Regions from separate parts of the Clostridium fungisolvens genome, predicted to be linked through region 2. Evidence: riboswitches for the same ligand, from Rfam matches in the RefSeq annotation. Region 2 holds a riboswitch; the other holds the start of a gene.

Region 1 (3,735 bases), 1.4 Mb from region 2:
TAGTTTTTTATATAGTAAAAATGAATCAGCTTACTTATAAATAAACTGATTCATCTTATCTTTAATTATTGACTTGTATTATTTATCTTATACTTTTGTTATATTTTCAGTGTTTAATAATATTATTGAAATTAATTGGTTATGCAGTAGATGCTATATGAGCAAGCCGCTAGAATTAAATGATTTTTTCAAATGGAATGGCGTTAAGAAACTGTACTGTTCGAACGTAGTGAGTTTACAGTTTTAGCCATGGAATATGACAAAATCATATTAATTCTTTGCGTAAGCTCATTAAAGCATCGGATGAATAAGCAATTAATTTCAACATGTTTAATTGCATCGCCTTTAATTTATCTAAGATTATTTATAGAAATTCCAACTATAAATATTTTTATTCGTTATTTAGACCTGCTTTTCTGTAAAGCTCATAAAAGTGGTTAGTTGGTCCTACCCCTTTACCAAGTTCTATACTGTGTTCAATAGCTATTGTTATATACTTTTTAGCTTCCTCTACTGCCTCAACCATACTCATGCCCTTTGCAACATTAGCTGCTATAGCTGAAGATAATGTACATCCAGTACCATGCGTATTTTTTGTGTTTATTCTTTCCTGCTTAAAGCTTATGAGCTTTTCTCCATCAAATAAAGAATCTATAGCATCTCCTTCAAGATGTCCACCTTTGACAAGAACATATTTAGGTCCTAATTCTTTTAAATCCTTCGCAGCCTTATACATTTCTTCAAAGTTTGTTATTTGATATCCTAAAATTTCTTCTGCCTCTGGTATATTTGGTGTAATAACCTCCGCTAATGGAAATAGCTCTTTTATAAGAGTTTCTTTTGCATCTTCAGAAAGAAGCTTAAATCCACTTTTTGAAACCATTACTGGATCTAAAATTACTGGTGGTAATTTATCTATCTTTTTTAGAGCGGATGCTATAGCATTAATTGATTCTATTTTAGATACCATCCCTATCTTTATAGCATCAACTTCAATATCATCGAATATAGCTTCTATTTGCTTCTCTATTATATCTGGGTTAACATCCTGTATACCAAAAACACCTTGAGTATTTTGAACGGTTATTGCAGTTATAACACTCATTCCATAAACTCCATTAGCTGAAAATGATTTTATATCTGCTTGAATTCCAGCGCCTCCACAAGTATCTGAACCTGCTATTGTAAGTGCCTTTCTTATCATTTATAATGCCTCCCTTTTGATCACCTTTCTTATAACTGGTACTGATAATAATATTACTGCAAGGATTGCTCCTCCAGCACAGCTTAATGAGAATGGGAACACATATGCAAAAGCAGCTACCTTTTTACCTAATATCATTGTAGCCATTGGGTATGCTATTAAGGCTCCTAGTATTCCTGTTCCTACGAACTCACCTACAGCTGTAAGGTATATATTTTTAAATTTCTTATAAACTATTCCTGCTAAAAAAGCTCCAACCATACTTCCCGGAAATGCTAGTATGGAACCTGTCCCTAAAATATTTCTTAGTAGCGAGATGCAAAAAGCATTAGCTACTCCATAGAAAGGTCCAAGTACTACTGCTGCAACTACATTTAAAAAGTGTTGAACCGGAAACATCTTTCCGCCTAAAAATGGTATATAGAAAACTGATCCTGTAACTGTACCAAAAGCAATAAATAAACCACTTAAGGTTAACTTATATACCATACTCTGATTATTTTTTACATTAGCACTACTTTGTTTCATAAAAAAGCCTCCTTCTTTTAATCTGTGAAGGAATCATATAAACTCTGTTTTTTGCTTATATCCATAATAAATTTCTAAGACACTTTAAATACCTAGGTTTAGTTAACTTAGAAACTTTATACTTTACTATACAGCAAAAAAATGCAGCTAGAAAGCTGCATTAATTAACAAAATTATTGTTGCTTCCCTACGCTGGCTTTAACCAGTTCAGGTGTTAAGAGTCAGAGAATATCGTTCTCTATCTCAGCCGGCATAACCAGCCCCTCTAGCACAGATTATTATTTATTTTTTAATATAAATTATCTTAACATAAAAGCTATAGATTGTCACTATTTTCATCACTACCAATCCTAGCTTAAACATTGATTCTTGCTTACTTTCCTAAATATTCTTATTCATCACCAAAGACTTGTTTCTTAAGTTTTAAACCAGTTTTAGTAACAGCTAAACCACCTTGAGCTGTCTCTCTAAGTTCGCTCGGCAAACTCTTACCTACTCTATACATAGCATCCACAGTATCATCAAAAGGTATCTTTGAATTCACTCCTGCCATAACCAAGTCAGCAGTAGTTAAAGCACTCACTGCTCCTGCGAAGTTTCTCTTTGCGCAAGGAACTTCAACAAGTCCAGCTATAGGGTCACATACGAGTCCTAGTATGTTCTTTATAACTATAGCAGCTGCATCTAAACTCATTTCAGGTGTCCCACCCATTAGTTCCACAACTGCCGCCGCACTCATTGCTGCTGCAGCGCCACATTCAGCCTGACATCCACCTTCTGCACCAGCCACTGTTGCATTTTGAGCTATTATGCTACCAATAGCTGCTGCTGCAAATAATCCCTCAACTAACTTCTCATTAGATAATTGTAATTTTTCTCCCACAGTAAGAAGTACTGCAGGAAGTATTCCGCAAGAACCAGCTGTAGGACACGCAACAATTCTTCCCATAGATGCATTTACTTCAGCACAGGATATAGCCTTTGCCATAGCAGATACCATAACATCTCCAGTTAAGCTCTTCCCTTGCTTTAAGTAATTTTGAAGCTTGTATCCATCTCCACCAATCAAACCACTTACTGAATGTACTTCTTTTTCGCAACCTTCAGCAGTTGCTTCAATCATAACCCTAAGGCTTTTCATCATTTCTTCAAGGATAGCTTCTCTGGTAGACTCACTTCTCTCCATCTCTGATTGAATTGCAAATTCGCTAATAGTCCAATTATTCTTTTTACATAAACTAATAAGTTCTTCCCCATTCCTAACCATCTTTTGTTTTTCCCTCCCTAATAGGATTAATTTATATTTAAGCCTTAACTGGATTTATTTTTATAACATTATCAACAGCTTCTACCTGCTTTATCTCTTTTACAACTTCATCTGTAAGAATGCTGTCAACTTCAAATATCATTGTAGCTGCCTTACCCTTTGTAGTTCTAAATACGCTCATAAAAGCTATGTTTATATTATTATCATAAAGAATTGATGATACTTTAGATACTGCTCCAGGAACATCTCTATGAGATATTATTACCGTTGGATACTGACCTGTAAAGTTAACTTCCTGGCCATTTACTTCAGTTATTACAATACTTCCTCCACCAATCGAAGAGCCTGTTATCTCAGAAATTCTATCATTTTCATCCTTTATTACAAATTTAACTGTGTTTGGATGAACTTCTCCTAGATATTTTTCCTTGAATTCAATCTTTATCCCTTTTTCCCTAGCAATATCAATAGATTCTCTAAGTCTTAAATCGCTAGGTTCCATTCCAAGTATGCCTGCAACCAAAGCCCTATCAGTGCCATGTCCCTTATAGGTCTTACTAAAAGAACCGTGAAGAAGAAATGTAACCTCTTTTACTCTCTCACCAGCAATGGCAGCTGCAACTTTTGCAAGCCTAGCTGCCCCTGCAGTATGAGAGCTTGATGGCCCAACCATAATAGGCCCAATTATATCAAAAGCTCCATATTTTTTCATTTGTCACACTCCATATTTAAAAAT
Region 2 (3,735 bases):
AGGCTGTGAAACTCCAACAGAATCAATAAAATTAATAAAGATGGCTTTAGAAGATAAGAACAAAAGAAAACTTACAAGAAATAGAAAAAGAAGTGTTATCATTGATTTGGATACAGATAGTGAAGAAAACAAAGAAGAAATTGATGGCCTTAGCGATTTGTTTGAGGATAATTATGCTTTTTAAAAAGAGCTTGGAAATTTTAGTAATAGAATAGTTGAATTATAAAATAAGAAGAATCCTACGACGTTTGGGTTCTTCTTTTTATTACATAGGATAGAATTTTAGTGACAACAAAATTTATTAATTTTAAGTATAATAAAGCCTATTAAAGGTTTTATAAAAACTTTTATTTGAAGTGTATACATGCACATATTCAGAATTATAACATAATATAATTCTGTAAAATTATATAAAGAAGGAATAACATGTATAATAATTATTGGGGTTACCCAAATCCTTATTTTAATAACATGGCCATGTATAATCCATACAATATGTACTATGGCTATTACATTTATCCTTTTAATCATCTCTATAATACACCAATGTATCATCATCAACATTATAATCAATACCAAAATCAGTACCATAATCCATACCATAATCAGGAGAATAGAGATTTTGATTCATATTATGTTCCTTTCAATGATGAAGAGGTATATGGATTTAGAGCTGATGCACCACAACCAACTGCTGTTGGCGGTGGAAGTCCAGTTACCCTAAAAGACTATGGTCCACAACCTTATACTGTTAATATTAATGAAGCCACAAAACAGAATAATACTTTCCGTACTGCTCTGTGGACAGGTAGACATCTTCAAGTTACTTTAATGAGCATTGATATCGGAGATAGTATAGGACTTGAAATTCACCCTAATGTTGATCAATTTTTAAGAATTGAACAAGGACAAGGGATTGTTAGGATGGGAAAAACTAAAGAGAAAATGGATTTTCAAGCAAATGTGGCAGATGAATTTGCAATCATGGTTCCAGCTGGTACATGGCATAATGTAATTAATACAGGGAATGTACCTCTTAAACTATATTCCATTTATGCACCTCCTCAACATCCACATGGCACTGTTCATGTTACAAAAGCAAATGCAGAAGCTGCTGAAGCAAAGAAACGTTAATTAGTAATAATAATCTTAATGTTTTCATCAATTACTTGAAGGAAATATATTGATATGTTATGATGATTTTATAAAACTTAATAAATACTTAGAGATATATTACTTTCATTGGAGTTTAATTTTTGAAAGAGTATGACATAAAACTACGTGCTTTGAAAATGATTTTCCGATTGAAGTAGTACATCCTTAACACAGGGGTGTTGGATTTGGCCAACTGAGATTAAGAACCGCAATTCTTTGACCCTAAAACCTGAACTGGGTAATGCCAGCGTAGGAAGTTGTTTATTTGAAATGTTAATTTAAGCACAAATCCTATGGGTTTGTGCTTTTTTACTGTATAGGAAATTATAGAACCTTAAAGCTAGCTAAACCTATAGCTTTCAATGATCTTGTAATTTTTTATGGCTATACAATAAAAATTAAAACTTATTCGTCTGCCAGGTTTTTCTCATATATATTCTGGAAGGCAGATGCATAAGAAACTGTAAATGCATTGATTTTGGACAAGTATAAGGGCTAATGTAAAGAAGTCCTAGATGAATAATTGCTAAATAAAATAATATTAACCTGGAGGTAGATTAACAAATGGGAATAAATAAAAAGGTTTCAGAAGCATTAAACAACGTAAGGGAGAAAACTCCTTTAGTACATCATATAACAAACTATGTAACTGTAAATGATTGTGCTAATATAACTTTAGCAATAGGTGGATCACCAGTAATGGCTGATGATATCAACGAAGTACGTGACATGGTATCACTTGCTTCAGCTTTCGTTATAAATATTGGAACTTTAAATAGCAGAACTGTGGAAGCAATGCTTGAAGGCGGAAAAAGAGCTAACGAGTTAAATATTCCTGTTGTCTTAGATCCAGTTGGTGCTGGTGCAACAGCTTATAGAACAGAAGTAGCAAAGAGAATATTAAATGAAGTAAAGTTATCAGTTGTAAGAGGAAACCTTTCAGAAATAAAGACTTTATACGGTATAGAAACTCAAACTAAAGGAGTAGACTCAGGAGAAACTATAGACGAAAATGCTGATGAGTTTACAATAGCAAAAGAAGTGGCGAAAAACTTTGCAAAGAAGTTAAATACAGTAGTTGCAATAACTGGAGCAGTGGATATCATAACAGATGGAAATACACTATATACAGCACATAATGGACATAAGATTATGGCTAAAATTACAGGGACTGGTTGTATGTGTACGTCACTAATTGGTTCATACTTGGGGGCAACAGACAGTGCTCTTATAGCAGCTCTTGCAGGTATTACTTCTATGAGCATTGCAGGAGAAGTAGCATACGAAAATCTAGATAAGAATAATGAAAGTACGGGTACATTAAAATCAAGAATAATAGATGGCATATACAATCTAAATGAGGATGTAATAATTGAAAGAGGAAGAATAAATGAAGAGTAATATAGATTACAAGCTTTATCTAGTTACGGATAGAGGAATATTAAAAGGAAGAGATATAGCTGTTGCTGTTGAAGATGCAATAAGGGGTGGCGCAACTCTAGTTCAGCTTAGAGAGAAAGATATAACTACTTCTGATTTTTATAAGGTAGCCTTAAAGGTTAAAGAAGTTACAAGCAGTTACGGGGTCCCTCTTATAATAAATGATAGAATCGATATTGCATTAGCAGTTGACGCTGAAGGAATTCATGTAGGACAAAGTGATATGCCTTGTGAAGTAGTGAGAAAAATAGTTGGAAAGGATAAGATAGTTGGTGTGTCTACTTCAACTATTGAAGAAGCTAAAAAGGCGGAAAAAGATGGAGCTGATTACATAGGTGTAGGAGCTGTATTTCCAACAAGTTCAAAGGATGATGCAAAGTCAGTATCTATAGAATTACTTAAAGCAATAAAGGAAAGTGTATCTATTCCGGTTGTAGCTATTGGAGGTATTTCATCAAAAAATGTAGCACTTCTTAAACCTGCAAATATCGAAGGGGTAGCTGTAATATCGGATATTTTAGGTAAAGATGAAATAACTTTAGCTGCGAAGGAATTGAAGGAATTGATATAACTTTGGCTTGTTTGTAAGCTTATTAATAAATAAAGAGTTGCTGTTTAAGGAAAAGTGTATATAATCCTCAATGTATGGATATATTTTCCAGGAAATAGTGAGCGAAAATCAATTAAATTAGAAGGATAATAAGGAAATATAATTTTTATTTCTTTATTATCCTTTTTTCGGTATAAGAAAATATAGAATTTTCAAGCTAGCAAAAATGGGGAGTTTCAATGTTTTTAGGAGCTTTTTATGGCTATACAGTAAAAAAAATAAAACTTATTCGCCTGCCTATTTTCCTCATATACATTCAGAAAGGCAGATGCACAAAAAAACTCGCTGATAAAAGTTCGCTTCAGCAAATTTTTCATGTAAAATAATTGTATACATATTTGAACATAGAACGTCTTAGTAATAGATACCTAAATTAAAACCATAAGGGTGAGTTGTAAAAATCTAACTTTTTATAAGATTATTGTTTGTATTTGGGTATAAGTATTACTTAATGAAGCGCTTCAAATTAAAGGAAATAAAATTATGGCTATATTTAGACAGGGTGATAATTTTAAATTTTACCGAAAATA

What was found. A riboswitch is a leader RNA that binds a small molecule or an ion and turns the genes downstream of it on or off. The one in region 2 is predicted to bind thiamine pyrophosphate.
Region 1: another riboswitch for thiamine pyrophosphate. It lies ahead of thiW (energy coupling factor transporter S component ThiW); the one in region 2 lies ahead of thiM (hydroxyethylthiazole kinase).

Annotation. Positions count from the first base shown of each region.
Region 1 covers NZ_BLZR01000001.1:476,024-479,758, reverse strand. Annotated here, with positions in the region: gene thiD (bifunctional hydroxymethylpyrimidine kinase/phosphomethylpyrimidine kinase) at 392-1,204, opposite strand; gene thiW (energy coupling factor transporter S component ThiW) at 1,205-1,732, opposite strand; TPP riboswitch at 1,900-2,009, opposite strand; gene sdaAA (L-serine ammonia-lyase, iron-sulfur-dependent, subunit alpha) at 2,124-2,999, opposite strand; gene sdaAB (L-serine ammonia-lyase, iron-sulfur-dependent subunit beta) at 3,037-3,711, opposite strand; gene bsdtw1_RS01845 (nucleoside kinase) at 3,735-3,735, opposite strand, start outside.
Region 2 covers NZ_BLZR01000001.1:1,908,116-1,911,850, forward strand. Annotated here, with positions in the region: gene bsdtw1_RS08075 (FtsZ/tubulin family protein) at 1-184, shown strand, start outside; gene bsdtw1_RS08080 (cupin domain-containing protein) at 427-1,134, shown strand; TPP riboswitch at 1,318-1,429, shown strand; gene thiM (hydroxyethylthiazole kinase) at 1,720-2,556, shown strand; gene thiE (thiamine phosphate synthase) at 2,546-3,166, shown strand.